2 regions of the Chenggangzhangella methanolivorans genome follow, and region 2 is predicted to be linked to the other one. Evidence: predicted binding sites of a transcription regulator. Region 2 holds the regulator's gene; the other holds the start of a gene.
What was found. The regulator LexA, encoded in region 2, represses DNA repair genes until DNA is damaged. The targets are predictions, from matches to a motif close to TGTTCNNNNTGTGTTCNG.

Region 1 (14,703 bases), on a different contig from region 2:
CGTCCGGCAGGCGCAGCAGGTAGGACGGGTGGACCGTCACCAGCACGTCGGGCGCGCCCTCGCGCTCCATGATCGCGCCCCGGGCGTCGCCGACCTTCACGGCGCGCCCGATGACCGCGCGCGCCGCGCTCGCGCCCATCGCCACCACGAGGCGCGGGCGGATGGCGCCGAGCTCGCGCTCGAGCCAGCCGCGGCAGGCGGCGATCTCGCCGGGCGCGGGCGACTTGTGCAGCCGAAACTTTCCGCGCGGCTCGAACTTGAAGTGCTTCACCGCATTGGTGACGTAGAGCTTCTCGCGCTCCACGCCCGCGGCCTCCGCGGCCCGGTCGAACAGCGCGCCCGCGGGCCCGACGAAGGGGCGGCCGGCGATGTCCTCCTTGTCGCCGGGCTGCTCGCCGACGACCACCACCTGCGCGCCCTCCGGCCCCTCTCCGAACACGGATTGCGTCGCCGGCCCCCATAGCGGGCAGGCGCGGCAGCCCTCGACCATCTCGCGCAGCGCCGAAAGCGGCGTCGGATCGCGCTCCGGGGCGGCGGGCGGGGGCGACATCAATCTCTGGCCCTTCTTCGGCTCGGCCGCGGGCGCCGCGACCATCTCGTCGGAGCGCCGCTGGGCCTGCGCGATCAGAGGACCGATGAGCGGGGCCTCGGGAAGGTTGCGCCAGTACTTCTTCGGCATCTCGGCCCGCATCGCCGAGACCTTGAGGCGCGCCGGGTTGAAGATCGAGGCGTAATAGGTCCGCCACAGCGCCTCGAGCGCGTCGCCTTCGGGCGCGTCGGCGCGGTTCGCGCCCTCGGCGATCTCGAGCCGCGTCCCGTTCCAATGCGCCGAGCGCCGCGGTGTGAGGATCGACCAGCGCATCGCCGAAAAGCGCCGCATGAAGAAGGGCGCGGTCGCCGCCACGATGTGATGCTCGGGCTCGAACCAGGCGACGAACTGCGGCGCGCCGTCCTCGCCCGATATCTCGCGGAAGCGCACGAAGGCGGTCATCTTGTGCTTGTCGCGCCGCACCGCCTTCACGAGCGCGCGGGCGCGCGTCAGGTCCGGGTCGGCGGCGTCCTCCATCAGCCGGCGGTCGGCCGCGACCCGCGTCAGCAGGCGGTAGAACAGGTCGAAACGGCCGGGATCGGAATGAAGCAGACCGGTTTCGGCGAGCTCGAGGAAGCTGCGCGGCACGCTCGGCGCCGGCGCGCCCGCGACCTGCGGGGAGGGCGCGTCGTCGGTCCCGAACAGGTCGCGGTCGTCCTCGCCGACGCGCCAGTCGACCGTGAACGGCGGCGCGCCCTCGGCGAGCAGCCCGCGCGCCGCGCGCCGCCAGCCGGCGACGTCGTCGGGCTCGGCGAGCACGATCCGCCGCCCGCTCACAGCGCGAGCGCCATCTGGCGGGGCTTCGGCCGGAACCGCTCGATCAGGCGCTCGCTCTCCAGCGCCGCGATCGAGGGGCGGTGGTCGGCGAGCTTGAGGAAGGGCGAGACCTTGGCGAGCGACACCTTCAGCCGCGCGAGGTCCTCGCTGCGGATGGCGCGGAAGCGGCGCGCCGAAAGGATCCGGTCCACCGTGGTCTTGCCGAGGCCCGGCACCCGCAGCAGCTCCTCGCGCGAGGCCGTCTGGCAGTCGAGCGGGAAGCGGCCGCGATGGCGCAGCGCCCAGGCGAGCTTGGGGTCGAGCTCGAGGTCGAGCATGCCGCCGGCCTCGGTGATCTCGGAGACCGAAAAGCCGTAGAACCGCATCAGCCAGTCGGCCTGGTAGAGCCGATGCTCGCGCATCAGCGGCGCGGGCTTGAGCGGCAGGCGCGCGCTTGCGTCTGGAATCGGGCTGAAGGCGGAATAATAGACCCGCTTCAGCCGGTAGCCGGCGTAAAGATTGGCGGAGGCGTCGAGGATCAGCCGGTCGTCGGCGGCGTCCGCGCCCACGATCATCTGCGTGCTCTGGCCCGCGGGCGCGAAGCGCGGCGGTTTCGCGCGCGTCTTGCCGTCGGCCTTGGAGGCCTCGATGCGGGTGCGAAGGCCCGCCATCGCGCGCCGCACCGCCCGCACGTCCTTCTCGGGCGCGAGCGTCTTGAGACTCGCCTCGCTCGGCAGCTCGACATTGATCGACAGGCGATCGGCGAAGAGTCCGGCTTCCGCGATGAGCTCGGGCGAGGCGTCCGGAATGGTCTTGAGGTGGATGTAGCCCTTGAAGCCGTGGTCGATCCGCAGCGAACGCGCGACCCGCACCACCTGCTCCATCGTGTAGTCCGGACTGCGGATGACGCCCGAAGACAGGAACAGGCCCTCGATGTAGTTCCGCCGGTAGAAGTCGAGCGTCAGGTTGACGATCTCGGCGATCGAGAACCGGGCCCGCGGCGTGTTGCTCGACGCGCGATTGACGCAATAGAGGCAGTCGAACGCGCAGGCGTTCGTCATCAGTACCTTCAGGAGCGAGATGCAGCGGCCGTCCGGCGCGTAGGAGTGGCAGATGCCGGCTCCCTCGGTCGAGCCGAGGCCGCCGCCGGCCCCGCCGAGCGAGTTCCGTTTCGTCGTGCCGCTCGACGCGCAGGAGGCGTCGTATTTCGCGGCGTCGGCCAGAATTGCGAGCTTACGGGTGACATCCAAGAGATCACGTCCTTAGTGAGGGCATGACCATATGTTCGATATTTGTTCTTATCAAGCGGCGGCGATCATGTGGTTTCAAACGCGGCCGCGACCGCCGTCGTGACGGGCTCGGCGCCATGAGCCCGCGGCAGTTTCCGGCCTGCCATCCGCGACAGGATCGCGATCGCGGCGGGCGAGGGGCTGGCGCAGGCCGCCGTCGGACTGCGGCGTGCGCGGCTTTAAGTCCGCCGCCGGCGAAGCCGTTTCGGCCCGCGCTCTCAGGTCTCGGCCGGCGCCTGCGTCCGGCAGGCCGTTTCGGCCTCGAGCCGCGCCATGTCGAGGAGATAGGCGAGCGTCGCCAGCTGATGCTTGCGCGCGAGTCGCTTCAGATCTTCGCTTTGGCTCGCGATATGCGCGGCGACCGCCACGCGCGAGCCGCCGGCGCCGTCAGGTCCCGATCCGTCGTGAGCCCGTTCCATGTTCTGTCACCCTTCCTCTTGCGACGAGAGTTCGGGAGACGTTTTGCCAAGTCAAGCAAAGCGATGAAGATTATTTTCCGATATCTTGTTCGGAACCATCCCGCGTCGTGATCTGTTCATGCGTGACTTTAGAATCCACAAGATGATTGCGCCCCAACGATTTAAGGCAGGCGCCGGCGTCGGCGCCGCGAACTGTAGGCGTTGCGCCGACATCGCGAGCCCTACGGCCGGACGTCGCGGGCCCCTGCGCCTCGAGGCGCGCCGTCGGCGGACGACTGCGACGCGGCCTGGCTGCGGCGGGAAGGCGCAAGTCGAACAAACGTCGCGCAGACGCGCTAATCACCCGTTCAGCTGTCGCAGGCCATGATACCGGTTCTCGACGCGATTCGAATCAGCAGACGACATGCCGCATCGTGGTCTTAGCTTCAGCCTGCCGCGGTGGCGCCTCACAAGGTGGCTCGCCGATCCCGGCGTCGACGCGCCCGAGGACATCCGCCGCGCGCTGGTGGGGAGCCTCTACGGCACCCTGCCGATCTACATCGGCGGCGTGCTGAACACGATCGCGATCGCAGCCCTCATCGCCTGGCGCATGCCGACGACGCCGATCCTGCTGTGGCTCGCCATCGAGATCGTGGTCTGCGTCTGGCGGCTCGCGGTGCTGCTGATCTCGTTCCGCCGCGCCCGCCAGGGGCGCGAGACGCCGACGGATCTCTATCTCGTGCTCGGCGTCGGCTGGGCCGCAAGCGTGGGCTACGGCGCCTTCGTCTCGATCGTGAGCGGCGACTTCGTCGCGGCGACGCTCGCCTGCATGTCGGCCGCCGCCATGGTGGGCGGCACCTGCTTCCGCAATTTCGGCGCGCCGCGGCTGTCCGCCGTCATGACGGCTCTGAGCCTGGGGCCCGCCTGCCTCGCCGCGCCGTTTTCGGGCGAGCCCGTGATGCTCGTCGTGTTCGCCCAGATCCCGATGTATCTCTACAGCATGCGGCTCGCCGCCTACCGGCTGAACGCGCTGCTGATCAAGACCATGATGGCCGAGCGTGAGAGTGACCGGCGCGCCACCGAGGACCCGCTCACGGGGCTTTCGAACCGCTCGGGCCTTTCGCGCGCGATGGACGGCGGGCGGGACGGCGACCTCGCGCTGCTCTATCTCGACCTCGACGGCTTCAAGGCGGTCAACGACATCCACGGCCACGCCACCGGCGACCGCCTGCTGCAACAGGCCGCGGGGCGGCTGCGGCGGCTGCTGCGCTCCGGCGACGTCGCGGCGCGCATCGGCGGCGACGAGTTCGTCGTGGTGGCGCGGGGCGTCGCGCGCGGACAGGCCCAGGCCTTCGGCGAGCGGCTGATCCGTGAGCTCGCGCAGCCCTACGAGCTCGCGCCCGACCTCGAGCTCGCGGTCGGCGTCAGCGTCGGCGTCGCGCTGACGCCCGACCACGGCGACGCGCTCGCCGACCTGCTCGACGTGGCCGACGGCGCGCTCTACGCCGCCAAGGGGCTCGGCAAGTCGCGCTGCGTCGTCGCCGCGGCGCGCCCGGGTCGGCTCGAGGTCGTGCGGAGCGGAAACCTCGCCTCGGCCTGAAGGCCGAGCGTCGATCTCACGTCGATGTTCTCAGAATGTTCTTGACGGCCGCCGGCCCGCCGCTATCGTTTCCCGTCAAGGGGGCGGCGCGATGGTCGTTTGGGTGTCCACGGTTGCGTTCGAAGGCGTCGAGGCCCGCGCGGTCGACGTCCAGGTGCAGGTCGCGGCCGGCCTGCCGGCCTTTTCGATCGTGGGCCTGCCCGACAAGGCGGTGTCGGAAGCGCGCGAGCGGGTGCGCGCGGCGCTGATCGCCTCGGGCCTCGCGCTGCCGCCGCGGCGCATCACCGTCAATCTCGCGCCCGCGGACCTGCCCAAGGAAGGCAGCCATTTCGACCTGCCGATCGCGCTCGGGCTGATGGCGGCGATCGGCGCGGTGCCGCCCGAGGCGCTCGCCGGCGTCACGGTGCTGGGCGAGCTCGGGCTCGACGGCTCGATCGCCCCTGTGGCGGGCGCGCTGCCGGCCGCGGTCGCGGCGCATGCGCGCGGCCACGGGCTGATCTGCCCGGAGGCCTGCGGCGCGGAGGCCGCCTGGGCGAGCCACGACCTCGACCTCGTCGCCCCGCGCTCGCTCATCCAGATCGCCAATCATCTCAAAGGCGCGCAGGTTCTCGCCCGCCCGCGGCCGGGCCTGCCCGACGCCGCCGCGCCGGCCGCGGATCTGAAGGACGTGCGCGGCCAGGAGACCGCCAAGCGCGCGCTCGAGATCGCGGCGGCGGGCGGGCACAATCTGCTGTTCCGCGGGCCGCCGGGGGCCGGCAAGTCGATGCTCGCGAGCCGTCTGTCCTCGCTCCTGCCGCCGCTCGAGCCCGCCGAGCTGCTCGAGGTCGCGATGATCCGCTCGGTCGCGGGCGAGCTCGCGGGCGGGCGCCTCACCAACCGCCGGCCGTTCCGCAGCCCGCATCACTCGGCCTCGATGGCGGCGCTCGTCGGCGGCGGGGCGCGGCCGCGGCCGGGCGAGATCGCGCTCGCGCACAACGGCGTGCTGTTCCTCGACGAGCTTCCGGAGTTCAACCCGCAGGCGCTCGACGCGCTGCGCCAGCCGCTCGAGACCGGCGTGGCGGCGATCGCGCGCGCCAACCACCGCATCGCCTATCCGGCGCGCTTCCAGCTCGTCGCCGCCATGAACCCCTGCCGCTGCGGCGGCGGCGAGGGCGGCCACGCCTGCCGGCGCGGGCCCCGCTGCGCGGTCGACTACCAGTCGCGCGTCTCCGGCCCGCTGCTCGACCGGATCGACATCCGCCTCGACGTGCCCGCGGTCTCGGCCGCCGACCTGATGGCGCCGCCGCCCAAGGAAGACTCCGCCGCGGTCGCCGCCCGGGTCGCGGCCGCGCGCCGGCTCCAGAGCGAACGCGCCGCGGCGCTCGGCGTCGCCGCGTCGGAGTCCGGCGCCTGGCTCAACGCCCGCCTGCCGGTGAGCGCGCTCGAGGAGGTCGCGCGGCCCGACGCGGGCGGCCGGCGGCTGCTGTCCGACGCCGCCGACGCGCTGAAGCTCTCCGCGCGCGGCTATCACCGGGTGCTCCGGGTCGCCCGCACTCTCGCCGATCTCGACGGCGCGGCCGCGGTCGGCCGCATCCATCTCGCCGAGGCGCTCGCCTATCGCGCGGAGAGCCCGCCCGACGCGGCGCGCGCGGCGTGAGGCGGTCCGGGACGTCGGCTCAGCGCATCAGTCCGGCGGTGCGGAGCGCCTTCGTAATGATCGCGGCGACGTCGATCCGCCCGGGGGCGGCGTGCGAGGCGGCCGGATCGGCCTGCTCGGAGCGCGCGGCGGTCGTTGGCTCGCGCAGCGCGCGCGGCTTGAGATCTCGCGGCGGCGGCGTCCCGTCGTCGGCTGGCGCGCCGGCCCCGGCGGCCGCAGGCGCGACGTCGGACCGGGTCTTCGCGTCGGAAAGCGCCTCGGCGCCCGAGCGCGTCTTCGCGCCCGCAGATGTCTGGGCGGGCGTCGCGTGGGCGTCGTCTCCGGCGTCCGGCTCCGCGCTCCGATGAGCGGCGTCGGCCACCGGAGGCGCGCGCCGCACCAGACCGAAGAACCGCGCGATCGCGCGCGTCGAGGACACGCCGACGTCGATCATGAACGGACCCGGGCGTTCGCCGCGGCGGCCGTCCAGCGGCGCGCCGTGGCCGAGATCCTCGATGGTGTTGACCTCGACCACCTCGCGCCCGTCGAGCTTCCAGGCGCGGCGCAGCCGCCCGCCGCGGCGGGCCTCCGTGGTCGGCGCGGCGGGCGCCCCGTGCACGTCGAGCCACTGGCGGGCGAGCTGGTCGGCGTTGCCGGGCGCGACGGTGCGGTCGGCGAGCCCCTGCCAGATCGACACGCGCGGCCACGGCCCCTCATAGGGCGCGCCGGCCCGCACCGCGTCGCCGAGCTCGGCGTCGGTGCGCGCGGCCGGCTGCGACATGGCGCCGAACGCCTCCGTGACGTTGGCGGCGGCGCCGCAGGGCAGGCCCGCGATCAGGGCGCCGGCGGAGAACACGTCCGGATAGCCGGCGAGCAGGTTGGCGGCCATCGCGCCGCCGGCCGACAGGCCCGTGACGTAGATCCGTCCCCGGTCGAGCCCGCGCAGCGCGATCATGGTCTCGACCATCTCGCGGATCGAGCGCGCTTCGCCGAGCCCGCGGGCGCTGTCGGCCGCCAGGAACCAGTTGAAGCAGCCGGCCGGATTGTTGGCGCGGCGCTGCTCGGGATAGAGCAGCGCGAAGCCGAGCTCGTCGGCGAGCGCGCTCCAGCCGGATTGCGCGTCGTAGTCTTCCGCCGACTGGGTGCAGCCGTGCAGCACCACAACCAGCGCTGCGCCCGGCGCGAGGTTGGCGGGCGCATAGGCCAGCATGCGCAGCGCGCCGGGGTCGGCGCCGAAGCTCTCGATCTCGGTCAAGCGCTTGCGCCGCTTGGCGTCTCCGCCCGGCGCGACGCGCGCCGACGGTCCGTTGGCCTGACGTCTGGCGCGCTGCGGTCCGGTTCCCCAGACGGTGTCGAAGATCGACGCCATGAGGCTTCTCCGTGAAAATGTCACTCACCGGGACGGACCCTGAGGCTCGTCCATGTTGCAACGCATATAAGCCTATTGCGGCGCCACAATGAGCGGGCTGCGGCGCGCGGTCGCGCATCGGCGTTTGGCGCCGGCGCAAACAGCGGTCTATGACCCGCGCTCGCGCGTGGGGGCCAAGGGCTCCGGCGCCGCCCTTGTTCATGGCCCCCGGGGCCCAATGGAGAGCCGCCATGGCCGACGCGCCGCCCGATCGCCTGTCCGTCAATCCCGACAGCCCGCATTATGACGAGGCGGCGCTCTCGCGCGGCGTCGGCATCCGCTTCAAGGGGCAGGAAAAGACCAATGTCGAGGAGTATTCGGTCTCGGAGGGCTGGATCCGGGTCGCGGCGGGCGCCGCGCGGGACCGCGCCGGCAATCCGCTGACGATCCTCCTGAAGGGCCCGGTCGAGCCCTACTATCGCGACGGCGAGGCCGGCGAGAACTGACGCGGGTCAGTCGATCGACAGGATCTCGACAGCGCCGCCCGCGACCGTGGCCTCGCCCCCGACGCCCTTGCCCATGAGCGCGCGGGCGAGCGGCGAGACGTAGGACACGGTGCCCCGCGAGGGCTCGGCCTCGTCCTCGCCGACAATGCGGTAGGTCTGGCGCCGTCCGTCCTCGCGCTCGAAGGTCACGCGCGCGCCGAAGGTCACGGCGCCGGTCGGCTTCGGCTCGGTGAGCTCGGCGCTCGCGCGCCGCGCCGCGTAATAGCGCACGTCGCGGGCCGCGCGCGCCATCGCCGAACGGTCGACGTCGATGCCGCCGGCGGCCTGGGCGGCGGCGAACGCCTTGCGCGCCTCGGCGAGCGCGGCGTCGAGCGCCGCGAGGCCCTCGCGGGTGACAAGGTTCGGGTGCGACGAGACCGGCCGGTCCGGCAGATCGGCGGCCGCGGCCTCGTAGTCCTGTTCTTTGGTGAAGGCGACGCTCATCCACACGTATCTGGGGCGCCACGGTCGCGGACGCAATCGCGGGCGTCCGCGATCGCGTCAAACCTTCGTAAACCCTAATGCCGCAGGCTCGGCCGAGTTCAGCTGCGCGACGCGTGACGCGCGCGCAGCCTCCTTGGAGCGAAGCCGTGGCGTTCTTTGCGGCCTTGAGCGGCGTTCTGGCGCTCGCCTGCATCTGGATCCTGCGCGCCGCGCTGATGGCGCTCGGGCGCGCCGAACGCGTCGAGGACGAGCTCGAGGCCGTGCGCGACCGGCTGTGGGAGTCCGAGGACCGCGCCGAGAGCATCCGCCTAGAGGGGGAGCGCGCGCTGGAGCAGGCCCAGGCCCGCGCCGAGGCCGGATCGCAGGCGAAGTCGCGCTTTCTCGCGACCGTCACCCATGAGATGCGGACGCCGCTCACCGGCGTGATCGGCACCGCCGGCCTCCTGCTCGACGCCCGGCTTGCGCCCGACCAGCGCACCTACGCCCGCGCGATCAAGAGCTCGGCCGAGGCGATGCTCGGGCTCGTGGACGAGATCCTCGACCTGTCGCGCGTCGAGGCGGATCGGCAGGCGCCTTCCGAAGAGCCGTTCTCGCCGGCCGCCCTCATCGAGGAGGTGGCCGAGCTTCTCGCCCCCCGCGCGCGGGACAAGGCGCTCGATTTCGCCGTGAAGGTCGGTCCCGGGGTTCCCGAGGAGGTCGGCGGCGACGCCGCCCGGGTGCGGCAAGTGCTGCTCAACCTCGCGGGCAACGCCGTGAAATTCACCGAGCAGGGCGGCGTCGGCCTCAAGGTCGAGGCGGCCGGGGGGAAGTTGCGCTTCGCCGTGGAGGACACCGGGCCGGGCTTTGATCCGGCCGACACCGAGCGCCTGTTCGAGGAGTTCGAGCGCGGCGAGGGCGCGGGCCAGTCGTCCGGCGCGGGGCTTGGCCTCGCCATCAGCCGCCGGCTCGCCGCCGCGATGGGCGGGTCGCTCTCCGGCTTCGCGGCCCCGGGGCAGGGCGCGACGTTCACGTTCGAGCTTCCCATGTCGCAGACCGTCGAGGCCTCGGGCGATCGTCCGCTCGCGGGGCTGCGGATCGCGATCGTCTCAAGCGCGCCCTTCACCGGACCCTGGCTCGCCGAAAGCCTCGAAGCCATGGGCGCGGCCGCGCGCGTCGTCGATCCGGCCGAGCTCGACGCGGCCGCGTCGCCGCAGGCGCGGCTCGACGGAACCTTCGCGGCGCTCGTCGACCGCGAGGCCGGCCCGTCGCCTTCGGCGCTCGCCGCGGCGGCGCGCTTCGCCGGCGCCGAGCGCGCGCTGCTGCTGCTGTCGCCGGCCGATCGCGGCGAGCTCGACCGCCTCCACGCCCAGGGGTTCGACGGCTATCTGGTCAAGCCGGTGCGCGCCTCCTCGCTCGCGAGCCGGCTTCTCGATCCGCTCGGCGTCGAGGACCGCCCGGCCGAGCCCGCCGCGCCCGCCGTGCCGTTCCCGGCCGGGGACGGGCTGAAGGTGCTCGTCGCCGAGGACGACCCGGTGAGCGCGCTGATCGCGCTCGCCCATCTCGCGCGGCTCGGCCACGCCTCGGTGCACGTCGCCGACGGCGAGGCGGCCTGCGAGGCCTTCGAGCGCGAGGCTTTCGACGCGGCGCTGATCGATATCCGCATGCCGCGGCTCAACGGCTGCGCGGCCGCGCGTCGCATGCGCGCCGTCGAGCTCGCGGCGGGCCGCGCGCCCGCGCTCATCTTCGCGCTCACCGCCAATGTCGGCGACGACGCGGCGGCGCGGGCGGCCGGCATGGACGGGCTGATGCAGAAGCCGCTCGACCGCCGCGCGCTCGAGGAGGCGCTGGCGCCGCTCGCGGGATCTCGACGGACCGCGGTCGCCTAAAAGTGAGAGCCGCTGCTTAGGCGGCTGAAAGTCTCTTTGCCTCAGGCCCTTACGTTGTCATGAGGGCGTCGGGCGAGTGTGGTGTCGTCTTCCGAGAAACCGGCGGCTATCGAAAACTTTCGCCTGCCGGTATGGAACGCCAGCGTTCTCTCGCTAGAAGGCTCGATCATGGCGATCGTCCGTCTCCCGCAGGCCGGTCCCGGCGCGATCGTGAGCCGTTTCCGCTCCCATCGCCCCGCCAAGGCCCTCGCTGCGCCGAAGTGGTTCGACGGCTTCATGACGCAGCCCGGGACCAAGCCGAGCCGCGAGCGGCTGGAGGCCTCGGCCGCGCTGCTGCCCAAGCCGCTCGGGCGGATCGGCGGCCTCGAGCTTCGCCTCGCCGAGCGCCCCAAGGACGTCAAGCGCGCCCAGCAGCTGCGCTACCGCGTGTTCTTCGAGGAGATGTCGGCGGTCGCCGATCCGATCGCCAAGCTCGCCCGGCGCGACATGGACCTCTACGATCCCGTCTGCGACCACCTCATCGTCTCCGACTACGCCGCCAAGCCCGTCCGTTCGCTCGCCGCCACGCTGATCCCGGGGCTGCAGGGCTTCGAGGTGGGCGCGTCGGCCGACGAGGCGAAAAAGCGCCCGCCGGTCGTCGGCACCTACCGGCTGCTCCGCCAGGAGGTCGCCGACCAGACGCTCGGCTTCTACACGGCCGGAGAATTCGACATCGAGCCGCTGATCGCGCGCCATCGCGGCCTCAACTTCCTCGAGCTCGGCCGCTCCTGCGTGCTCAAGCCCTATCGCGACAAGCGCACGGTGGAGCTGCTCTGGCACGGCATCTGGGCCTATGTGCTGGCGCACAAGAGCGACGTGATGATCGGCTGCGCGAGCCTTGAGGGCGTGGACCCGGAGAAGCTGCGGCTGCCGCTTTCCTACCTGCACCATTTCCACGCCGCGCCCGCCGAATGGCGCGCCGAGGCGCTGCCGGGCAAGCGCGCGCGCTTCGACCTTCTCCCGAAGGAGGCGATCGACATGCGCTCGGCGCTCCGCACGCTGCCGCCGCTGATCAAGGCCTACTTGAGGCTCGGCGCCTATGTGGGCGACGGCGCGGTGGTGGACGAGGCCTTCGGCACCACCGACGTGCTGATCGTGCTGCCGAAGGCCGCGATCAACCCGCGCTACATCGACTATTACGGCGCCGACGCCGACCGCTACGCGGCCTGAACGACGGCCCGGACCGGGACGTCAGTTCGCGACCTTGGACGTGACGGTGAGCGAGTTGTCGGCCTTCTCCGGATCGACTGGCCCCGCCTGAACCCGCGCGGACTGGCGCAGCGGCTGGTCCTCGGCGACCACCTCCGCCTTGATCAGCACGCTCTTGCGCGGCGCGAGCTTGCCGAGGTCGCAGCTGACGAAGCCGCCCAGGGTCCGGCAGTCGCCGAGCTTGCTCGAGGCCGATTTCAGGCGCCCGTTCTCCACCCGAAGCGAGAACGAGGCCGCGGTCGCAGCGTCCGGGCCGAAATTGGTCGCGACGAAGGAGAACGTCGTGCGTTCGCCGCGCCTGACCTTGCGCGGCGCGCTCCGCGCCTCGACCCGCATGTCGGCCTTCTTTCCCGGCTCGGCGTCGAGGTCGCGCATGAAGACGTCGAAGGCGCCGTTGGTGTCGCCGTCGACCAGTTGCGGGGCCTGCGAGGAGAAGGTGACGATGCGCCCGTCCGCCGTGATCGAGGCGAGGTCGCTGTAGAGCGAGGCCTGCCGCGATTTCCCGCCGACGTTGACGCGCGTCACCGCGCCGGACAGGCGGTCGGTGACGAAGACGTCCCATTTCTTGTTGGTGTCGCCCGGAACGAGGTTCGAGGCCCCGGAGGTGAAGGCGACGTAGCGCCCGTCCGCGCTGATCGTCGGCCGGTAGCTGTCGTAGTTCGCGAGATCGCCGGAGGCCGGGCGGCTGACGATCCTTTCCTCGCCCGTCTTCATGTCGACGGCGACGACGCCGCTCACATAGGTTTCGTCCGTGCCGGTGTCGCCGTCGATGAACCGCTGGACGGCCACGAAGCGCCCGTCGGCGCTGACCGCCGTGGGGGAGAATTGCGGCAGGCTCTCCATGCAACGCCGGGGCCCCATGACCTCCACGCACTCCGTCCGGCCGGTGACGGTGTCGTGCCGAAGGACCGCGTAGACCCTGAAGTCGCCCTGAGAATCGCCCCAGAACACGACATATCGGCCGTCGGCGCTGATGGCCGGCGTCATGTTCTGGCCTTCGTTCGGCACGCCGTTCGAGCTCTTGCTGATGAGCGTCGTGGTTCCGGCGGCGCGGTCGCGCATCAGGATGTCGGAGAGCTTGTTCTCGTCCTCCGGGAAGAGATTGGTCGCGTCGGTCTGGAACGCGACGCGCCGGCCGTCGGCCGAGATCGCGGCGAAGTCGCTCGGCCCGTCCCCCTCGCCGCCGCCGTCGGCGACGCTGACGCGCTCGGTCGTCTCGGTCCGGCGGTCGAACACGAAGACGTCGGCCTTGCCGTTCGTGTCGCCCTCGACGAGGTTGCTGGCGGTCGACGTGAAGGCCACGAACCGCCCGTCGCCGCTGATCGCGGGCCGGTAGCTCGCGCCGTTGGCCTCCGCCCCGCCGCGGCCCCGGCTCACCCGCGCCGTCTCGTCCGTGTCGTTGTCGTGGACGAAGACGTCGAAGGCGCCGTTGCCGTCGCCGGAAACGAGATTGGTCGCGCGCGACGAGAACGCGACATAGCGGCCGTCGAAGCTGATCGAGGATTTCTGGCTGTCGCCGTCGGCCTGCCCGCCGCCCGACGAGACGCTGATCCGCGTCGTCTCGGCGGCGAGCGCCGGTCCGCAGGCGAGGGCCGCCAGCGCGACGGCTGCGAGGCTCCGTCCGATCGTCATGCCTGCCGTCACCGTTCGAGGGCGGGGCCTGAATTCTGGAGAGAGCCGCGGCGGCGTCCATTAGGGAGAACCCTTACGCCGCCGCATGTCGCTCAGCCCGGATTGGCCACGGCCCAGCGGCCGTTCTGGCTCCGCCCGCCATAGCCGTAGGCGTCGCCGTCGACGGCATGGACCAGCACGTAGCTTTCGTCGTGCACGGGCCCGAGCAGCCCCGACATCCCGTCGAAGACGGCGCGCACGAAGGCGGTGGTCTCGGCCTTCACATTGGTTCCGGCCGTGACCTTGATGTCGAGCCAGAAGGCCGACAGCCCGGCTTCGGCCGGACGCTCGCCGGCGATGAACCACCGGCCCGGATCGGCGGGCTCCACCAGAACGGCGGTGACGCCGGGATCCTTTCCGAGCTTTTCGGCCGAGAGCCGCGACGCGAGCGCGGCGATCTCGGCGTCGAGTCCGGGGCGGGGCGAGGGCGTGACGTAGCGGACGACGATCATGGGCATGGGAGCCTCCTTGGTTTGGGGTGGCCCGAACATGCGCTTGCGCCATCATTATCTGAAGCGCATAAAGAATGAGTTTCATCATAGCAAAATTGAATGATGCTCGATCTCGACTCCGTCCGCCTGTTCGTGCTCGCCGCCGATTTCGGCAGCCTCACGCGCGCCGCCGAAGCGGCCAACACCGCGCAGCCCGTGGTGAGCCAGCGCATCAAGGCGCTGGAGACCCGGCTCGGCCGCAGGCTGCTGGACCGCAGTCCGCGCTTCGTGCGCACGACCGCCGACGGCGCCGTGTTTCTCGCCCGCGCCCGCGATCTCCTCGCCGCGCATGACGCGGCGCTCGGGCTTGGAAGCCAGCCCGCGGTCCATTTCGCGCTCGGGGCGAGCGATCATGCGCTCGGGGCCGCGATCGCGCGGCTGCTCGCGCCTGTTAAGGCGGCGCTCCCGCCGGACGCCACGATCGAGGCGCGGGTCGGCCTGTCGCAACCGATCCGGGCGATGTTCGACGACGGCGCGCTCGACGCCGCGGTTGTGCGCCGCGAGGCGGGCGGCGGGGAGGGGGAGCTGCTCGGCGAGGACCCGCTCGGCTGGCGCGCGGCGCCGGGCTTCCGGCTCGATCCCGGCCGGCCCGTGCCGCTCGCGAGCCTCGGGAGCCCTTGCGGCGTGCGCGCCGCCGCGATCCGCGCGCTGGAGGCGGCGGGTCTTTCCTGGCGCGAGTCCTATGTGGCCGGAAGCTGTTCGGCGCTGCTTGCGGGCGCGGCGGCGGGTTTCGGGGTCGCGCCCATGGGGCTTGCGGGCAGCGACGGCGCGCCCGACCGCGGGCCGGCGCTCGGCCTGCCGGCGCTCGGCTCTTCGCCCGTCGTGCTGCTGGCGCGCGCGCGGT
Region 2 (14,703 bases):
TTCGGCGGCGGGCTCCATGGCGAGCGGGCGCTCGTCGGTTAGGAAGCGCGCGCCGTCGAGCAGCTCGACCAGCGTCTTGGCGCGCTCCTTCAGCCCCGGCAGCGCGAGCGCGAAGGCGTCCCACCGGCCGGTGGCGTCGAGCTTGGCCGCCGCCGCCTCGCCGCCCGGCAGGAAGGGCAGGGCCGTCCGGAACGCCGCCAGGAGATCGGCGTCCGGCGTCTCGCGCATGTAGTGGCCGTTGAGGTTCGACAGCTTGACCTGGTCGAAACGCGCGGCGGAGCGGCCGACCGAGCCGATGTCGAACCATTCGACCGCCTGTTCGGTCGAGAAGATCTCGTCGTCGCCGTGGCTCCAGCCGAGCCGCGCCAGATAGTTGCGCAGCGCCGCTGGCAGGAAGCCCATCTCGCGATAGGCCTCGACGCCCAGCGCGCCGTGGCGCTTCGACAGCTTCGCGCCGTCCGGCCCGTGGATCAGCGGGATGTGGGCCATTTTCGGCACGTCCCAGCCGAGCGCCTGGTAGATCTGCGTCTGGCGGGCGGCGTTGGTCAGATGGTCGACGCCGCGGATGACGTGGGTGACGCCCATGTCGTGGTCGTCCACGACCACGGCGAGCATGTAGGTGGGCGTTCCGTCCGAGCGCAGCAGGACGAGGTCGTCGAGGTCCTTGTTGGGGATCACGACGCGGCCCTGCACGAGGTCGTCCACCACTGTCTCCCCCTCGGTCGGGGCCTTCAGGCGAATGGCGGGCGCGCGGCCTTCCGGCGCGTCAGAAGCCGGGCGATCGCGCCAGCGGCCGTCATAGCGGGGCGCGCGGCCCTCGGCTTGAGCGGTCGAGCGCATCTCCTCGAGCTCTTCTGCCGAGGCGTAGCAGCGATAGGCGCGGCCGTCGGCGAGCATCTGCTCCACGGCTTCCCGGTGGCGCTCGGCGCGGGCGAACTGGAACACCGGCTCGCCGTCCCAGTCGAGGCCGATCCATTTCAGTCCGTCGAGGATCGCGTCGATCGCGCCTTGCGTGGAGCGCGCGCGGTCGGTGTCCTCGATCCGGAGCAGCATCTTGCCGCCGAGGCTTCTGGCGAAGAGCCAGTTGAACAAGGCGGTGCGCGCCCCCCCAATGTGGAGGAAGCCGGTGGGCGACGGCGCGAAGCGGGTGACGACGGGTTCGGTCACGGGCGGACGGTCTGGCTCTCGGAAAGGTTGCGTGCGAGGCTCATGGAGCCGCGCGTTGCGGCCCTCCTAACACAGGCGGCGGACCGGGGAAAAGACGGCCATGGCCATCGCGCCGAGCGGGCGTGAGTCGGACGGAGTTCGGGGCAGGGCGCGCGCGATCGCGCTGCCCGGGACCCGCACGCGCGCCGGCGCGCTGCCGGGCCTTTGGCGCGCCGCGCAGGGCTGGCTGCTCGACCGCCTCGCCGAGGAGGCGGAAGCCGGCCGTCCCGCGCTCTGGCTGCCGGTCGCTTTCGGCGTCGGCTGCGCGGTCTATTTCGCCGCCGCGCATGAGCCGGAGCTCTGGGCCGCGGCGCTCGCTTTCGGGATCTCCGCCGGCCTTGTGGTCGCGGCGCGAAAGCGCTTCCTTATCCTTGGCCTGGCTGTCGGGCTTGCGGCCGTAGCGGCGGGGTTTTTGGCCGGAAAGCTCGCGACGATCCGCGCCGACGCGCCGGTTCTGGCGCGCCCGATGTCCGCGGAAGTCGTCGGCCGCGTCGCGCTGATCGAGCCGCGCGAGAACGCCAGGCGGCGGGTGACGCTCGAGGTCGAACGCTTCGGCCCGCTCGAGGACGAGGACCTGCCGCGCCGCGTGCGCTTCACGCTTGGGCCCGAGCCCGCCTTCACGGCCGGAGACCGCGTCTCGCTCGAAGCTTTCTGGCGGCCGCCCGAGGGGCCGGTGCGGCCCGGCGGCTACGACTTCGCGCGCGTCGCCTTCTTCAACGGGATCGGCGCGAGCGCCTTCGCGCCGAAGAACGTGAAGGCCTGGGGCCCTGCCGAAACGCAAGGCTGGGACGCGGCCCTTCAACGATTGCGCGAACGGCTGACGAAGCGCATCACCGCCGCAGTGGGCGGTCCTGAAGGAACGGTGGCGGCCGCGCTCGTCACCGGCGTTCAGGGGCCGATCCCGCAGCCGACCGAGGACGCGCTGCGCGCCGCGGGCCTCAGCCACATCCTGTCGATCTCCGGTCTTCACATGGCGCTGATCGCCGGGACGCTGTTCGCTCTCGTGCGCGCGGCGCTGGCGCTCATTCCGGGCCTTGCGCTGCGATGGCCGGTGAAGGGCGTCGCAGCGGCGCTCGCGCTCGCCGGGGCGACCTTTTACCTGGCGCTCTCGGGCGCGGAGGTCGCGACGCAGCGCTCCTACGTCATGATCGCGGTGGCGTTCGTCGCGGTGCTGGTCGGCCGCCCGGCGCTGTCGCTGCGAAACTTCGCGCTCGCGGGCCTCGCCGTGATGGCGCTGACGCCCGACGCGCTGCTCGGGCCGAGCTTCCAGATGTCGTTCGCGGCGGTCGCGGGCCTCCTCGCCTGGTTCGAGGCGCGCAAGGGCAAGGCGAAGCCGCCGCCGCCCGAAACCCTTGCGGGCAAGGCGCTGCGCTGGTTCGCCGCCGCCGCGGCCGTCGCCGTGATGACGACGATCGTCGCGGGTCTCGCGACCGCGCCCTTCGCCGCCTATCACTTCCACCGCACCACCCCCTATTCGCTGGTCGGCAACGCGCTCGCCACCCCGCTGCTCGGGATCATCGTGATGCCGAGCGTCGTCGGCGGCCTCGCCTTCGCGCCGCTCGGGCTCGACGGACCTTGGTGGCAGGCCATGGGCTTTGGCCTGCGCGGCGTATTGGCGATCGCCGAGACCGTCGCCTCGTGGCCTGGCTCCGAACGCTTCGTGTTCGCCTTCGGGGAAACGGCGCTCATCCTGTTCGCGGTCGGGATCGCCTGGCTCTGCCTGTGGCGAACGGCGCTGCGCTATCTCGGCGCGCCCGCGATCGGCCTCGCGCTCGCGCTGGCGGCGTTTCCGGCGCGGCCCGACGTCGTGATCGACGCCTCCGGACGGCAGATCGCCGCGCGCGGGCCCGACGGGCGCCTGGCGATCCTCGGAGGCCGGGCGTCGAGCTTCTCGGCGAGGGTCTGGCGCGGGGCTGACGGCGAGGCGCCGGGGGGCCCGAGTCCCGACGGCGGGCGCTGCGACTCGCAAGGCTGCGTCGCGCCGCTTTCCGGCGGTGGAGAGGTCGCGCTCGTGACCGACGCGCGGGCCTTCGCCGAGGAGTGCCGGATTGCGACGCTCGTCGTCACGCCGCTCGTCGCGCCGAAGGCCTGCAGCGAAACCGCGGCGGTCGTCGACCGGCGGACGCTCGCCGCGACCGGCGCGCTGGAGCTGACGCGGCAAGGCGTGGCGTTCTCGGCCAAGGCGGCGCGCGATCCGGCCGGACGGCGTCCGTGGACGGGCCCTATGCTTCGCGATCCGCCGCCGGCGGAGGCGCTGCGGCTGAGCTTCGCCACGCAGCCGAAGGCGGCCGGACCGCCGCAGGATCACAAGATCGTCGATCCCACGGAACCGGACGATATGACAGGCGACGGCGAAGAGCCCTAGCGTCTGCGGCCGCTCGATGCCGCCGACATATCCGTCCCCCTTCCCTTGCGGGAGAGGGTTAGGGGGAGCCTCCGAACTTTACAAAAAGGCGCCGCCCGCGCCCCTCAAGCGGCCAGCGCTTCGCGTCGCCTACCTTCTCCCACAGCGGGATAAGGAGAGACGCCGTCGCGTCGAAAGGCGAAGCCTTCAATACCGGCGGATCAGCCCCACGAGCCGGCCCTGGATCGCGACGCGGTCGGGGCCGAAGATGCGGGTCTCGTAGGCCGGGTTGGCGGCCTCGAGAGCGATCGAGGCGCCGCGCTTCCTTAGACGCTTCAGCGTCGCCTCTTCGTCGTCGACCAGCGCGACGACGATGTCGCCGGTGTCGGCGGTGGTCTGCTTCTTGATCAGCACCAGGTCGCCGTCGAGGATCCCGGCCTCGATCATCGAGTCGCCGCGCACTTCGAGCGCGAAATGCTCGCCGCCGCCCAACATGTCGGGCGACACCGAGATCGTGTGGCTGCGCGACTGGATCGCCTCGATCGGCACGCCGGCGGCGATGCGCCCCATGACGGGGACGGAGACCGAGCGGGGATCCTCATCCTCGTTCGCTGGCTGCGGACGGCGGCCGAGGCTGCCCTCGATGACGTTCGGAGAGAACCGGCCGGTCGGCCGCGTGACGGCGGGAGCGGCGGCTTCCGGCAGCTTCACCACCTCGAGAGCCCTGGCCCGGTTCGGCAGGCGGCGGATGAAGCCGCGCTCCTCCAGCGCCATGATGAGACGGTGGATGCCGGACTTCGACTGAAGCCCCAGCGCATCCTTCATCTCCTCGAACGAGGGGGGAACGCCGGTCTCCTTCAGCCGCTCGTGAATGAAGCGCAGGAGATCATATTGCTTGCGGGTCAGCATCGACGGCTCCGCGCGAGGCCAAAACAAATCATGAACACGACCGTAACTGTTCTAGACATGTTCCGCAAGCGTTAACATCCCGTTTCCGTCCGCGTGTCGGACAGACGAACGAGCGACGCGCCGCCGATGCGCCTCGCCGCGCAGCACGACCAGAGAGGGCGTAGGACCGATCTCCGACAAGCCGGGCGCCCGCGGCGATAGGTAGTCTTGCGGATGCCCGCCACGGTTGCCGGCGTCTAAACTTGTCGGAGTGCGGTCGCGCGTCGCGATCTCTAAGCAACCGACATCAGGAGACGACGATGCGTCGACTGGCCTTCGCGGTAGCGTGCGGTGTTGCGGCGTCTTGGTCCATGGCGGGCGAGGCGGCCGCGCGTGACTATTCTGGAAAATACAAGAGCAAGATCACGCTGCCGAACGGCGACGTCGTTAAGGCGAACGTCACGATCGTCAAGGTCGATGGTAGTATCTATCGATCTGAGTCAAAGTACGGGGATTTCATAGAGCTTTCGATGTGCTTTGCCGAGGAAGATCGCTTGAGTTGCGGATTTGCTCCCAAGTCCGGCGGCGGCTATGTCGGGTTCAGCATCTATGAGCCGGATGGATCGGGCAAACTGATCGGCAAATTCGCAGAGACGTCCACTCAGAAGCTCGGCAAGGAAGTCTTGACGCCCGTCGGGAAGTAGACGCTTCGGTCGGCCGCTTGCGGCGAGCCTTAGTAAGGATGCGGCAGCGCGAGGATCCGGCATGCGTCGCCGGCCTTCGCGGCCGGGGCGTGCGCGGGGCGGACCAGCAGGCATTCGGCGTCCGAGAGTCGGCGCAGCATCGACGAATCCTGCCGCGGAAACGCGGTCGCGACGGGAACGCCGTCAAGCCCGATTTCGAGCGCGGCGCGCATATAGTCCTCGCGCTGGTCGTTCTCGGGCATGTCGCGGCCGAGCCTGGCGGGCAGCAAAGCCGGATCGAGGTCCGCGCGCCCCGACAGCCGCCTGAGCGCGGGCGCGAGGAACAGCAGCGAACAGACGATCGACGAGACCGGGTTGCCCGGCAGGCCGAGCGCGAGCGTCGCGCCGCGGCGGCCCGCCATCATGGGCTTGCCTGGCCGCATCGCGATCTTCCAGAAGTCGAGCGTCACGCCCTCGGCCTCGAGCGCGGGCTGGACGAGGTCGTGGTCGCCGACCGAGGCGCCGCCGAGCGTGACGAGAATGTCGGCCTCTTCGGCGAAGGCGCGGGCGATCGCGGCGCGGATCGCCTGCGGCCGGTCGGGCGCGATGCCGAGGTCGAGCGGAACGCCGCCCTCGGCGGTCACGATCGCTGAGATCGCGAAGGCGTTCGAGGCGACGATCTGGTCCGGGCCGACAGGGTCGCCCGGCGCGACGAGCTCGTCGCCGGTGGCGAGGATCGCGACGCGCGGGCGTCGCGCGGCCTCCACCGCGGGATGGCCGAGCGCCGCCGCGAGCGCGAGGTCGCGCGCGCCGAGGCGCCGGCCGGCCTCGAGCAGCGCCTCGCCCTTCGAGAAGTCGAGCCCCGCCCGCCGGATGTGGCGCCCGGCTTGGGCCGCCTCTCGCGCGGTGATCACGTCGCCGTCGCGGTCGGCGTCCTCCTGGATGAGGATCGCGTCGGCGCCCTGCGGCACGGGCGCGCCGGTGAAGATGCGCGCCGCCTCGCCGGGACCGATCAAGCCGCCGAAGCTCTTTCCGGCCGCCGACTCGCCGACGACGCGCAGCCGCGCGCCCCCGGCTGCGTCCGCGGCGCGGACCGCGTAGCCGTCCATCGCCGAACAGTCGCAGGGCGGCTGGTCGCGGAGCGCATGGAGCGGAGCGGCGAGCGTGCGCCCAAGCGCCTCGGCGAGCACGACGCGCTCGGCCGGCAGCGGCGCGAGGCCCGCGAGGATGCGCGCGCGCGCCTCGGGGACGGGAAGCAGGCCGCTCACGCCGGCTCCCCGGCGTGGAAGTCGCCGGAGCGGCCGCCGGACTTCGACAGCAGCCGCACGCCCTCGATCCGCATGCCGCGATCGACCGCCTTGGTCATGTCGTAGACGGTGAGGCACGCGACGGTCACCGCCGTCAGCGCCTCCATCTCGACGCCGGTCGGGCCGGAGACGCGGGCGGTCGCGGAGACGCGCACGCCCGGCAGACTGTCGTCGGGCGTCAGCTCCACCGAGACCTTGGAGAGCGCCAGCGGATGGCAGAGCGGAATGAGCTCGTGGGTCCGCTTGGCCGCCATGATGCCGGCGATGCGGGCGACGCCGAGCACGTCGCCCTTCTTGGCCTCGCCCTCGACGACGAGACGCAGGGTCTCGGGCGCCATGACGACGCGGCCCTCCGCCGTCGCCTCGCGGGTCGTGGCGGGCTTGCCGCCGACGTCCACCATGTTGGCCTCGCCGGAGGCGGACAGATGGGTGAGACGCGGGGAAACGTCGGTCATCGTCAGGCTCCCGAGAACAGGGGGGCGAGGGCGTCGAACGAGACCGCCGCGCAGACGCCGAGGCCCGTCAGGATCAGCCCGACGAGATAGATCTTGGTCGCCTTGTCGTAGATCTTCTTTCGGAGCCCCTCGATCGGCAGCAGGAGCGCCAGCGCGCGGATCTGCAGCGCGACGCCGACGAAGATCATGAGGGCGGGCGGCGTGTCGTAGCTGTGCCAGACGCCCGGGCTCGACGCCCATTGCGACAGGAAGCCGAGAGAAAAGGAAACCGTGACGCCGAACGCCGTGATCGTGCCGTTGCGGAACGTGGCGTCGAGCGGCGGCGGGGGCGGGTCTTCCGGCGTCATGGTCGTGGTCGCTGGCTGGCGTGGCGCGGGCGGCGGCGCTTGGCGCGGCGGTTTTCGTTCGGAGCGGCGAGTGATGGCGGGTCGCGCGCCTCAACGCAACGGGCGCTGCTCGAGCAGGCGCGTGAGCAGGGCGATCTGCTCCTCCTGCTTGGCGACCAGCGCGACGAGATGGTCGTTCCTCAGCGCGTCGAGCTTGTCGTGCAGCGCCATGATCTCGATCTCGGCCTTCAGGTTCACCTCGTAATCGAGTTCGGCCTGCCGCCGGTCCTTCGCCGACTGGCGGTTCTGGCTCATCATGATGATGGGCGCCTGGATCGCGGCCAGCATCGACAGCATCAGGTTGAGGAAAATGAAGGGGTAGGCGTCGAACGGACGCGTCAGCAGCCAGACGTTGGCGACCGCCCAGATCGCCAGAATGACGCCGAAGATGACGATGAAGGTCCAGGATCCGCCGAACTGCGCCACGCCGTCGGCGAGCCGGTCTCCGAAGCTGTCGGCGTCGTCGTCGGGCGAGGGAGGCCGCGCGATGAGCTTGCGGCCGCGGGCGAGCTTGAGGACGCGCTTCTCGGCGTCGTCGAGGGCGTTGAGCGCGCGGCCGAAGACGCGGTGCGAGGCCTGGTCCAGCTCTGGCGAGGTCTCGTTCGTCATGGCAAGACCTCCTTGTCCGGCGGAAGCCTTCAGGCCGCGAGCAGCGACCGGGTCGCGGCGGCGACGTCGGGCTGGCGCATGAGGCTCTCGCCGACGAGCAGCGTGCGGCAGCCGACGGCGGCCAGGCGCGCGGCGTCCGCGGAGGTGAAGATCCCGCTCTCGCCGACGAGGATCCGGTCGGCCGGAACGCGGGCCGAGAGCTCCTCGGTCGTTTCGAGGCGCACGTCGAAGGTGCGCAGGTTGCGGTTGTTGACGCCCACGAGGGCCGTGCCGAGCGGCAGCGCCCGGTCGAGCTCTTGGCCGTCATGGACCTCGACCAGCACGTCCATGCCGAAGTCGCCGGCGGCGGCGACGAGGTCGCGGGCCTGCGCGTCGGTCACGGCCGCCATGATGACGAGGATGCAGTCGGCGCCGAGCGCCCGGCTCTCGGCCACCTGGTAGGGATCGTAGAGGAAATCCTTGCGGATGGCGGGCAGCGGGACGGCGTCGCGGGCTTGGCCCAGGAACTCGGGCGCGCCCTGGAACGAGGGGCCGTCGGTCAGCACCGAAAGGCAGGCGGCGCCGCCGGCCGCATAGGCGCGCGCGAGCGCCGGCGGGTCGAAGTCGGCGCGGATCAAGCCCTTGGACGGGCTTGCTTTCTTGATCTCGGCGATGAGCGCGGTGCGCCCGTCCGCATGGGCGGCGCGGATCGCCTTGACGAAGCCGCGCGGCGGGGAGGCGGCCTCCGCCGCGCGCCTCACCTCGGCGAGGGGGCGGGCGGCTTTCGCGGCCTCGATCTCCTTGAGCTTGTAGGCGCCGATGCGCTCCAGCACGTCTGCGGTCATTCGGCCGTCTCCGGGTTCGAGACGCGGATCAGGGCGTCGAGGCGCGAGGCGGCGGCGCCGCTGTCGATCGAGGCGGCGGCGAGCTCCGCGCCCTCCAAGAAACTCTTGGCGCGGCCCGCCACGATCAGCGCGGCGGAGGCGTTGAGGATCGAAATGTCGCGATAAGCCCCTGACTGGCCATCCAAAACACGGCGCAGCGCGGCGGCGTTTTGCGCGGCGTCGCCGCCCTTCAGCGCTTCGGCCGGATGATGGGGGAGCCCAGCGTCCTCGGGCGAGATCGAAAAGGTCGTGACGCGGCCGTCCTTCAGCTGGGCGACCGAGGTCTCGCCCGAGGTCGTGATCTCGTCGAGCCCGTCGGAGCCGTGCACCACCCAGGCGGCCTCCGAGCCGAGCGTGGAGAGCGCTTCGGCGATCGGCTCGACCCATTTGGCGGCGAACACGCCCACCATCTGCCGCTTGACGCCGGCCGGGTTCGAAAGCGGCCCGAGCAGGTTGAAGATGGTGCGCATGCCGAGCTCGGTCCGCGCCGGGCCGACATGGCGCATCGCCGAGTGATGGTTGGGCGCGAACATGAAGCCGACGCCGGCCTCCGAGATACAGGCGGCGATGCGCTCGGGGCTGAGGTCGACGTCGACGCCGAGCGCCTTCAGCACGTCGGCCGAGCCTGACTTGGAGGAGAGCGCCCGGTTGCCGTGCTTGGCGACCGGCACGCCGCAGCCCGCGACCACGAAGGCCGCGCAGGTGGAGACGTTGACCGAGCCGGCGCCGTCGCCCCCGGTCCCGACGACGTCGACGGCCTCGGCCGGCGCCGCGACCGGCGTCATGCGCGCCCGCATGGCCGCGACCGCGCCCGCGATCTCGTCCACCGTCTCGCCGCGCAGGCGAAGCCCCATCAGAAAGGCGCCGATCTGCGCGGGCGTGGTCTCGCCCGACATGATCTGGCCGAACGCGGCTTCTGCGGCTGCGCGATCGAGCGCGCGGCCTTCCGCGATCCGGGCGATGACAGGCTTGAAGGCGTCCATCGGAGCCGCCGTCAGCCCGCGCGCGCGGCGGCGAGCCGCCGGCGCTCGACGTTCCACTCGGCGGCGTCGGCGAGGAAGTTGCCGAAGATGGTCGCGCCATGCTCGGAGGCGATGCTCTCGGGATGGAACTGCACCCCGAAGATCGGCCATGCGCGATGCGACAGGCCCATGATCAGCCCGTCCTCGGTCTCGGCCGTGACCTCGAGCGCGTCGGGCAGTCCCTCGCGCCGCACGACGAGCGAATGATAGCGCGTGGCGCTCAAGGGGCCGTTGATGCCCCGGAACGAGCCGCGGCCCTGATGGCGGATGGTCGCGAGCTTGCCGTGCACAGGGGTCGGGGCGCGCTCCACGACTCCGCCGAACACTTCGCCGATCGCCTGATGGCCGAGGCACACGCCGAAGATCGGCGTCTGGCCGGCGGCGGCGCGGATGAGCTCGCAGGAAATCCCCGCCTCGCGCGGCGTGCAGGGGCCGGGCGAGATCACGATCGCGTCCGGGCCGTCGGCCAGCACTTCGGCGACCGAGGTCTTGTCGTTGCGGCGCACTGTCACCTGCGCGCCGAGCGCGCCGATGGCGTGGACGACGTTCCAGGTGAAGCTGTCGTAGTTGTCGATCAGGGTGACGGCGGTCATCGCAACGCTCCGAAGCGCCCGACAAAGCGCAAGCGCGGTCGTCTCGTCAAGGGCGGGAGCTCTGATCGCGCGGGCAGGGGCGTAGCGCGCTTCGCCTGGGCCTCGCCCGGCCAAGCCGGTCAGTTGTTCGGCGGCGACTCGAATTCCTGGTCGAGCGGCCGGCGCTGGACGGGGCGACGCTCGACCTGGCCTCGGTCGACCGGATCGCGGCGCAGGATGATCACGTCGTCGGTCGGCGCTTCGCGGCGCGGGCTCGCGCCGGTCTGGGTCGGGTCCGGGGTCGCGGTGCCGCCGTCGAGCGTGGGCGCGGGAACCGTGGGCTGCGCCGGCGCCTTGGGCCGCTGGCGCGCGAGCGCCTGGGCGGCGGCCTGGGCCTCCTCCGGGCTCTTGGCGCGGTTCATGTCGTTCGCGGTCTTCTCGTCGATGACGATGTCGCCCTTCTTCACCGTCTTGTCGTCGACGCCCTGCAGCGCCTCGGCCCAGTTCATGCCCTCCGGCTTGCACGAGCAGCCGGCGACGAACTCCTTGCGATAACGGAAGGCGTTTTCGAGCTTCGTGTAGGGCTGGCCGTCGACGTCGAACGCCATCTCCATCTTGCCGCCGGGATTGGGGTAGGCGAACAGCTTGGCCTCCGCCCCGGGGCAGGTCGCGTGGCAGATCGCCTCGTCGCGGTTAAACGCGTTCTTGGTGGTCTGGTAGGAGATCGGGAAGAAGAAGCCGTCGCAGGCGCGCACGCAGACGGTGCGGAAGGTCGAGACATGCGGCGTCGCGCCGGGCTCCATCTCGGGCTCGAGCACGGTCTCGCCGCCGACGGCGTCCTCCGACTGGCGGCCGCCGCCGCCGAACAGCATGTCGAGGAAGCCGCGCTTCTCCTGCTGCTGGGTCGGCGCGACGCGGCGCTCGACCAGCCGGTACTGCGGCCCGCACTGGCCGCGGGCGAGCGCGAACAGAAGCTCCCGGCGGCGCGGATCCATGCCGCCGCCCTGGGACGCCTGAGCCGCCTGCGCCTGCAGCCGGTCGAGATTGACCTCCATCTGCTTGATGCGCTGGCCGAGCGGGCCGCATTCGGCGGGCGGGTCGCCGAAGAACAGGAACTTCTTTCCGCAGCCGATGCCGCGGGCGTAGGCGTTGGTGCGGTCGAGCTCGTTCTGCTGGCGCGCGACCGACTGCTCGAGCTGGCGCGGATCGGCGCGCTTGGGGCCGGACCGATCGAGCCCGGCGAGCTGCGCCTCGAGACGCAGGCAGTCCTCCGATCCCTGCTGGGCGTCCGCCGGCGCGGCCGCGAGCAACCCCGCGGCCAGAGCGGCGATCGTCAGGATGGCAGACTTCATGCTCGTTCCTTCAGGCGATTCTCGCATGCCGGCGCACGCGCACCCCGCAAGGGTTCTAGCAAGCCTCGACCGCCTCGCACAGGGCCGCGCGAATGGGACGGAAGTGAGAAGGCGGCGGCCGCGAACGCTCTCGACTCTGTGAACTGCGCGCAATCTTTCTGCGCTCGACGCAACGGTTCCTAAAGCCCCGGCCGGGTATCCAGACCAGGTCAAACCGCTGAGAGAAAAGGGCGCCCGCGATGAAAGCCGTTCGCCGGTTCATGCATGACCAGTCCGGCGCGACCGCCATCGAGTATGGCCTGATCGCCGTCGGGATCTCGATCGCCATCATCACGGTGGTGCGCGGCATCGGCACGAGCCTCAACTCGTCCTTCACCAAGATCAACAGCAACCTGCGCTGACGCGTTCTCGGGCCGGGGCCTGGCGGGCCCGGTTCCGCTTGGCCAGCGTCATGCCCAGCGGCGGTCAAGACGCGCCGCCCTCTTGTCCCGGACTTGATCCGGGACCCAGAACCGACTGCGGTCGATGGGCAGCCGAGGCGCTGCGGAAGGACTTGAAACGTTTCGGTTCTGGGTCCCGGATCAAGTCCGGGACAAGAAAGTCACCTCGCCACGCATGCGCCGCCTGATCGCCCCATGGACGGGCTGCAGCCGGGCTGGGGGATCGAGATCCGGTGAGGCGAAGCCCCGTCATGCCCGCGTCTTCGCGGGCATCCAAAGCCTGGCTCAGACCGGCGCGCCGTTGCGCGTGATCTGCACGCGCGCCGCGTTTCCCGGCGTCGCGCCGAAGCGGCGATAGATGTAGTCGCGCCCGTCGTCCGCCGCGTCCTTGATCGCGAGCGACGTGATCTTGGCGTGGAACGGCGACAGCGAGCAGGCGGGATCGGCGTTGCGCGGATCGCCCGTGATGGCGAGCGCCTGGCAGCGGCAGCCGCCGAAGTCGATCTCCTTGCGCGGGCAGCTGGTGCAGGGCTCCTTCATCCAGTCCGTGCCGCGATAGGCCTCGAAGGCCGACCCGTTGGTCCAGATCTCCGACAGGCTTTTCTCGGTCACGTAGTCGAATTCGAGATGCGGGATCGTCTCGGCCGCGTGGCAGGGCAGCACCTTGCCCTGCGGCGTGACGTTGAGCGACTGCTTGCCCCAGCCGCCGACGCAGGGTTTTGGGCGCCGCGCGTAATAGTCCGGCACCACGGCGTCGATCACCAGCTTGCCCTGAAGCTCCGCGCGCAGGCGCTCGACGGTTTCGGCCGCCTTCATCACCTGCTCGCGGGTCGGCATCAGCATTTTGCGGTTTTCGAGCGCCCAGCCGTAATATTGCGAATGCGCGATCTCGACGCGCCGGGCGCCGAAATCGAGCGCCATGTTCACCAGCGCCTCGATGTTCTCGACATTGCCGCGGTGGATCACGGCGTTGATCGTCAGCGGCATGCCGAGCTCGAGCACCCAGCCGGCGAAGATCCGCTTCTTGTCATGCGCGCCTGAAAGCCCCGCGATCTTGTCGGCGTTCTCGGCTTCGGCGTCCTGGATCGAGAGCTGCACGTGATCGAGGCCGGCGTTCGCCAGCTCCTCGAGCTTTTCGCGCTGCACGCCGATGCCCGACGTGATGAGGTTGGTGTAGAGCCCGACCTTCACCGCGTGCGCCGTCAGCTCCACGATGTCCTTGCGCGCCGTCGGCTCGCCGCCGGAAAGGTGGAGATGCAGCACGCCCATGGCGGCGGCTTCCGAAAACACGCGTTTCCAGGTTTCGGTGTCGAGCTCGCCGGAACGCTTGTCGAGCTCCACGGGGTTCGAGCAGTAGGGGCAGGAGAGGGGGCAGCGATGGGTGAGCTCGGCCAGCATGCCGAGAGGCGCCGGCGGGGCCACGCGGGCGGCCTCCGAGGGGTTCGGAAGGGTCATGTCGTTCATGTTTTGCCTCCTTCCTTCCAGAGCGCCTTGCATCAACGAACTGCGTGCTTCGAGACGCGATCCCTCGGACCGCTCCTCAGCATGAGGGATGTTGAGTTTTGGCCTTCTCACCATCCCTCATGCTGAGGAGCCTGCGCCAGCAGGCGTCTCGAAGCACGCAATCGGCTTCATCTCAACTTCACGCCAGATCCAGCACCCGCTTGTCGGCGAGGTCCCGGAGCATCTTCTTCACGTCCGTCTCGATCTGCTCGCGCGGCGCGGCGTATTTCTGCGCGAGCTCGTCCACGATGGTCCCGACCGTGCGCGCGCCGTCGCAAAGCTCCAGCACCACGACCGCGATCGCGTCGGGCTTCAGCACGCGCTCGGGCGCGAGCAGCAGCCATTCCTGACGCACCTCGTCGCGGCGAAGCCTCACCCCGCGCGGCAGTTTCGGCGTCGCTTCGCTCGGGACGTCGCTCATTCCGCGGCCGCCCGGCGCATCTCCGCGGCTCCGTCCGGAGCGAAGGCGTCCGGCCAGGGCTTGGCGTAGACATAGGCGTGCTCGAGCGCGTCGAGCATGGTCCAGAGCATCGAGCACTTGAATTCGAGAGCGCCGATCGCGGCCTGCTGCTGCTCCGGCGTCTTGGCGTGCTCGAGCACATAGGCGAGCGCGAAGTCGCTGTCGCGCTTGGCCTGGACGGGACGCGCGGTGAAATAGGCGAGCGTCTCTTGGGTGACGTAGTCGTAATTCGAGAGCATGCCGGCGACGCGCGTCTTGATCACCATCGGCGAGAACAGCTCGGTGAGCGAGGAGGCGATCGCCTCCAAGAGCGAGCGGTCCTTCACGAAGGACAGATAGGCGTTCACCGCGAACTTCGTGGCGGGCAGCGCGAGCCGCCCCGACATCACGTCGCCGCGGTCGAGACCGAGATCGTCGGTGAGCTTCAGCCACTTGGCGATGCCGCCTTCGCCCTCGCGCTCGCCGTCATGGTCGATGATGCGCTGGCGCCATTCGCGGCGCATCGAGGCGTCCTCCATCCGGGCGAGGATGTGGCTGTCCTTCTGCGGGATGCAGGCCTGGTAGAGGTAGCGGTTGAGCGCCCAGGCCTCGACCTCGCCGCGCGTGCACTCGC

Region 1: a site for LexA is predicted at 2,628-2,645, ahead of ACFOWB_RS01615 (putative DNA modification/repair radical SAM protein). Genes of this name have one in related genera too.

The regions. Positions count from the first base shown of each region.
Region 1 is NZ_JBHRXS010000003.1:259,276-273,978, reverse strand. Features, by position in the region: gene ACFOWB_RS01620 (UdgX family uracil-DNA binding protein) at 1-1,366, opposite strand, end outside; gene ACFOWB_RS01615 (putative DNA modification/repair radical SAM protein) at 1,363-2,595, opposite strand; gene ACFOWB_RS01610 (hypothetical protein) at 2,853-3,002, opposite strand; gene ACFOWB_RS01605 (GGDEF domain-containing protein) at 3,457-4,632, shown strand; gene ACFOWB_RS01600 (YifB family Mg chelatase-like AAA ATPase) at 4,724-6,268, shown strand; gene ACFOWB_RS01595 (extracellular catalytic domain type 1 short-chain-length polyhydroxyalkanoate depolymerase) at 6,288-7,616, opposite strand; gene ACFOWB_RS01590 (DUF3297 family protein) at 7,847-8,101, shown strand; gene greA (transcription elongation factor GreA) at 8,108-8,584, opposite strand; gene ACFOWB_RS01580 (hybrid sensor histidine kinase/response regulator) at 8,731-10,449, shown strand; gene ACFOWB_RS01575 (GNAT family N-acetyltransferase) at 10,618-11,658, shown strand; gene ACFOWB_RS01570 (hypothetical protein) at 11,680-13,329, opposite strand; gene ACFOWB_RS01565 (tautomerase family protein) at 13,422-13,826, opposite strand; gene ACFOWB_RS01560 (LysR family transcriptional regulator) at 13,923-14,703, shown strand, end outside.
Region 2 is NZ_JBHRXS010000006.1:225,448-240,150, forward strand. Features, by position in the region: gene gltX (glutamate--tRNA ligase) at 1-1,167, opposite strand, end outside; gene ACFOWB_RS12255 (ComEC/Rec2 family competence protein) at 1,268-3,571, shown strand; gene lexA (transcriptional repressor LexA) at 3,758-4,459, opposite strand; gene ACFOWB_RS12265 (hypothetical protein) at 4,759-5,142, shown strand; gene ACFOWB_RS12270 (molybdopterin molybdotransferase MoeA) at 5,172-6,389, opposite strand; gene moaC (cyclic pyranopterin monophosphate synthase MoaC) at 6,386-6,883, opposite strand; gene ACFOWB_RS12280 (hypothetical protein) at 6,886-7,230, opposite strand; gene ACFOWB_RS12285 (DUF1003 domain-containing protein) at 7,321-7,878, opposite strand; gene trpC (indole-3-glycerol phosphate synthase TrpC) at 7,908-8,702, opposite strand; gene trpD (anthranilate phosphoribosyltransferase) at 8,699-9,724, opposite strand; gene ACFOWB_RS12300 (anthranilate synthase component II) at 9,736-10,356, opposite strand; gene ACFOWB_RS12305 (DUF2865 domain-containing protein) at 10,476-11,687, opposite strand; gene ACFOWB_RS12310 (Flp family type IVb pilin) at 11,927-12,088, shown strand; gene pqqE (pyrroloquinoline quinone biosynthesis protein PqqE) at 12,413-13,582, opposite strand; gene pqqD (pyrroloquinoline quinone biosynthesis peptide chaperone PqqD) at 13,770-14,051, opposite strand; gene pqqC (pyrroloquinoline-quinone synthase PqqC) at 14,048-14,703, opposite strand, start outside.